DNA from 2 places in the Exiguobacterium sp. s161 genome. Region 2 is predicted to be linked to the other one. Evidence: a T-box and tRNA genes for the amino acid it is inferred to sense, from the RefSeq annotation. Region 2 holds a T-box; the other holds one or more tRNA genes.
What was found. The T-box of region 2 lies ahead of leuS (leucine--tRNA ligase). A T-box ahead of a tRNA ligase gene usually reads a tRNA of that ligase, here a tRNA-Leu.
Positions count from the first base shown of each region.

Region 1 (2,406 bases), 570 kb from region 2:
AGGATGACCATGCTGCTCAACTGAAGATCGAGCTATAACGGAAAGAAGGAGTGGGGCAGATGCGTCGCAGAACAAAAATTGGAATCGGAGTCATCGGATCCGGATTAGTAGCAGCGAGTTATTATTTTTATGAGATGGCAATCGCCACGAATCCAAAGCCATTCTTATCGAATAATCGAGATTTAAGTGACGAGATGGTCCGATTGATGCAACCTGGTCAGACGTGGATCAAGGAGCAACCGCTTGAGCGGATCGAGATTGAAGCGAAAGACGGTTTAACGTTACGCGGGCATTTTCTTCCGTCACCTGTTCCGTCAGATCGGATCGTCATTCTCGTGCACGGGTACGGAGGCGTCGGAACGGATTTAGCCGGATTCGCCTATCTGTACCATCAGGCCGGTTTCCATGTCATGATGCCCGATAATCGTGGACACGGAATGAGTGACGGTCACTATATCGGATTCGGATGGCATGATCGGGAAGATTGTCTCAGTTGGTCGAATTATCTGATTGAACGGATCGGACAGGATGCGAAACTGTTCTTGCATGGGGTGTCGATGGGAGGGGCGACCGTATTGATGACGAGTGGCGAACAACTCCCACCACAAATCAAAGGAATCATTTCTGATTGTGCCTATACGTCCGTCAATGCTGTCCTTGCGTATCAGATGAAGCGGATGTATCGACTACCACACTTTCCGTTCTTAGGCATGACGAGCGTATTGACGAAGCTAAAGGCAGGTTATACGTTCCGTGAAGCATCAGCGTTGAAACAAGTCAAAAAAGCACAGGTACCGATTTTGTTCATCCATGGTGGGGCGGATACGTTTGTACCGACAGACATGGTATATGAGCTGTATGAAGCTTGTCCAACGGAAAAAGAGCTCGTCGTCATTCCAAATGCCGCTCACGCGATGGCCTATTTTGAGGATCCGGCATTGTATGATGATGTCGTCGAGAAGTTCGTTCGCAACATCTTGCGAAATGATTGACAACTCAGTTCGTTACCCGCTATATTAATATCATAAATCAACGTCGTCGTGGCGGAACTGGTAGACGCGCTAGACTCAGAATCTAGTGGTGGCAACACCGTGGAGGTTCAAGTCCTCTCGGCGGCATAAATGATTGAAGGAGGCAATCCCAGCAAGGGGTTGCCTTCTTTTTTGTTGCTGAATAGAAAACGATTACAACTAATAAAAATTCAGAAATATTTATCTTTTTAGAATTTTTCTGGTAAAATACGTTTTAAAGAGGGTACTCTTCAGGGAAAGTACTAAGTGAAGTAGACAATCTTTAACACATAGGAGAGGGGAAACAAACATGAAAAAAGGGAGTATCTTGCTAGCGCTCTTGATGAGCTGTGTTCTCGTACTTGGTGCATGTAGCATCGGTTCGAAAGAAGAAGAGTCGTCTGAAGGAAAGACTTATAAGGTCGGCATTGACGTCACGTATCCACCATTCGAATATAAAGACGGGGATACGTACAAAGGAATCGACATCGATCTCATGAAAGCAATCGCGAAGGATCAGAACTTCAAGATTCAATTTGAAGCGATGGACTTTAGCGGCATTATTCCGGCACTTCAAGCAAATCAATTGGACGTTGCCATTGCTGGTATGAGTATTACGCCAGAACGGAAGAAAGTCGTCACATTCTCGGATCCATACTTCAAAGCTGGTCTTATTCTAGTCGTCAAAGAAGATGAGAATGGTATTAAATCCGTCAACGATTTAAAAGGGAAAAAAGTAGCCGTCAAAAAGGGAACGACGGGTGCGAAATATGCAACGGATAACGCAGACAAACTGGGATTCACGGTCACACAGTTCAATGACAGTCCAGCGATGTTCCAAGAAGTGAAGAACGGTAACGCTGCTGCTTTGATTGAAGATTATCCTGTCATCTCATATGCAAACAAACAACAAAACCTTGGATTAAAACTTGTCGGAGACCGTCTCAACGGGGACAACTACGGAATCGCTGTCTTAAAAGGTGAGAACGAGGATCTGATGAAGAAAATCAACAAAGGACTTGCGAATCTGAAAGAAAACGGTGAATACGATAAAATCGTTGACACGTATCTGAAATAAGTCGCAAGGCGATAAGGGAGTGGGATAGCCAATGGAAGTGGTCAAAACCGCATTTCCATTTTTCTTGGAAGGGCTTCAAGTCACATTGTATATTTTCATCATCGCGGTCATCGTCGGCTTTCTGATTGGCTTAGTCGTCGCATTGATGCGGTTATCACCATCAAAAATCTTAAACGGGATCGCAATTGTCTATATTGATGTCATTCGCGGAACGCCGTTCATCGTTCAGTTATTCTTCATCTATTTTGGACTCAATTCGCTCGAATGGTTATCGATGGACCGGATGTATGCAGGGATACTGACGGTCGCAATCAATGC
Region 1 covers NZ_JACSNH010000001.1:1,109,744-1,112,149, forward strand. Annotated here, with positions in the region: gene KNQ14_RS05420 (hypothetical protein) at 1-38, shown strand, start outside; gene KNQ14_RS05425 (alpha/beta hydrolase) at 60-992, shown strand; tRNA gene KNQ14_RS05430 (tRNA-Leu) at 1,035-1,118, shown strand; gene KNQ14_RS05435 (transporter substrate-binding domain-containing protein) at 1,321-2,088, shown strand; gene KNQ14_RS05440 (amino acid ABC transporter permease) at 2,120-2,406, shown strand, end outside.
Region 1: it has a tRNA-Leu gene. The T-box ahead of leuS (leucine--tRNA ligase) is inferred to sense a tRNA for this amino acid. The anticodon was not compared.

Region 2 (2,406 bases):
ATTATTTTCCGGCTTACCGACAAACCAGTGTCCAAATGGCGACAAGTTAAACAGTAACTAAATGAAGAAGGTGAAACGACTACATCGTGTAGTCGTTTTTTTGATATGCTGAAATCATGATAGATCAATTGAGGGGGATGTGTCTTGAAAAAACGAGGTCTTATTTTTGATATGGATGGGGTCATCTTAGATAGTGAAATCCGCTACTTTGAGGTCCACCAGCAGATGTTCAAAACGTTATCGATTCCGCTCGATCCGGTTCAGTATGCGACATTCATGGGGAAAACAGGAGATGAGATGTGGGAAGAACTTGTCGCGCAACACGAGCTCCCAGAAACAGCGAGTGCTTTACTTGAGGAAGAACATCGCTTGTTTCAAATTCATGCAAAACCAGAGGCGTGTGGTTTAAAAGAGGGAGTCAAACAAGTCATCGAACAAGCGACATCTCTTGGTTACGATATCGGGATCGCTTCTTCGAGTTCGCTTCAAAAAATCGAACGCGTCATCCGTCATTACGAGCTTCCAATCACGCATTACGTCAGTGGGGAAGAAGTCGTGCGTTCGAAGCCAGATCCCGCGATTTTTCGACTTGCGGCATCACGAATCGGACACGCACCTGAGAATTGTCTCGTCATTGAAGACGCTGCAAACGGGATGATCGGCGCAAAAGCAGCTGGTATGGAAGTGATTGCGCTTCTTGATGATCGGATGCCAGCGCAACGCTTAGAACAAGCAGATCATATTGCGCGATCGCATGCGGAAATTGAGGAAATTTTACGGAAGCGTTGACGCTTGAGGAAGAAACAGATTACACTAGGAAAAGATAGTCAAATGCATGGAACTGAAGTAGTAGGGGAAAGGTGCCGTCAAGAGAGCTGGTGGAGGGTGCGAACCAGTCGGTAACAACCGTGAACTCGTCAGGGAGCACGATTCGTGAAGTCGTAGTAGCGAATCCGGTCTTTCACACCGTTATCTGTGAATCAAGCGGTCTGTCATAGACAGACAACGTGGGTGGTACCGCGGAAGCCAAACCGGTCTTTCGTCCCTATTCCTAGGGGCGGAGGACCGGTTTTTTTTAGATTAGAGGAGGAAAAGACATGCCGTACAATCATCGCGAAATTGAACCAAAATGGCAGGCGCGTTGGGATCAAGACAACGCCTTTGTCACGACAGAAGATCCAGAAAAAGAAGGGTTTTATGCCCTTGATATGTTCCCGTATCCGTCAGGTGCCGGACTCCACGTCGGTCACCCAGAAGGCTACACAGCAACGGACATCCTCGCACGGATGAAACGGATGCAAGGATACAACGTCTTGCACCCAATGGGTTGGGATGCGTTCGGGTTACCAGCAGAACAATACGCCCTCGATACAGGGAATGACCCACGTGAATTCACAGCGAAAAACATCGAGACGTTCAAGCGTCAGTTGAAAGAACTTGGATTCTCCTATGACTGGGATCGTGAAATCAACACGACGGATCCGAAGTACTACAAATGGACACAGTGGATCTTTACGAAGTTGTATGAAAAAGGACTTGCGTTCGTGGACGAAGTCGCGGTCAACTGGTGCCCAGCACTTGGAACCGTTCTTGCGAATGAAGAAGTCATCGACGGATTATCGGAACGCGGAAATCATCCGGTCGTGCGTGTCCCGATGCGCCAATGGGTCTTGAAAATCACAGAATATGCGGATCGTCTTCTTGAAGATCTCGATGATCTCGATTGGCCAGATTCTGTCAAAGAGATGCAACGGAACTGGATCGGGAAATCAGAAGGTGCTGAAATCGATTTCACGATTGATGGACATAAAAAACAAGTCACGGTCTTTACGACACGTCCGGACACAATCTTTGGTGCGACGTACCTCGTGCTTGCGCCGGAGCATCCATTCGTAGCTGACATCACGACAGCGGATCACAAGGAAGCCGTCGATACGTACATTTCGCAAGTCCAAACGAAGTCAGACCTCGAACGGACGGATTTAGCGAAGGAAAAAACAGGCGTCTTCACGGGTGCTTTCGCCGTCAATCCAATCTCAGGTGATCGTCTTCCGATCTGGATCGCTGATTATGTCCTTGCTTCTTATGGAACGGGTGCAATCATGGCGGTTCCAGGACACGATGAGCGCGACCATGAATTCGCGAAACAATTCGACTTACCAATCGTTGAGGTCGTCGCGGGTGGAAACGTCGATGAAGCAGCCTATACAGGAGAGGGCGAACACGTCAACTCGCATATGCTTGATGGTCTTGGAAAACAAGAAGCAATCGAGACGATGATTGCTGAACTCGAAACGAATCAAGTCGGACGCAAGAAAATCACGTATCGTCTCCGCGACTGGTTGTTCAGTCGTCAACGGTATTGGGGTGAGCCAATCCCAGTCGTTCATATGGAAGATGGTTCGA
Region 2 covers NZ_JACSNH010000001.1:541,078-543,483, forward strand. Annotated here, with positions in the region: gene KNQ14_RS02595 (GNAT family N-acetyltransferase) at 1-50, shown strand, start outside; gene KNQ14_RS02600 (HAD family hydrolase) at 145-789, shown strand; T-box leader at 828-1,050, shown strand; gene leuS (leucine--tRNA ligase) at 1,098-2,406, shown strand, end outside.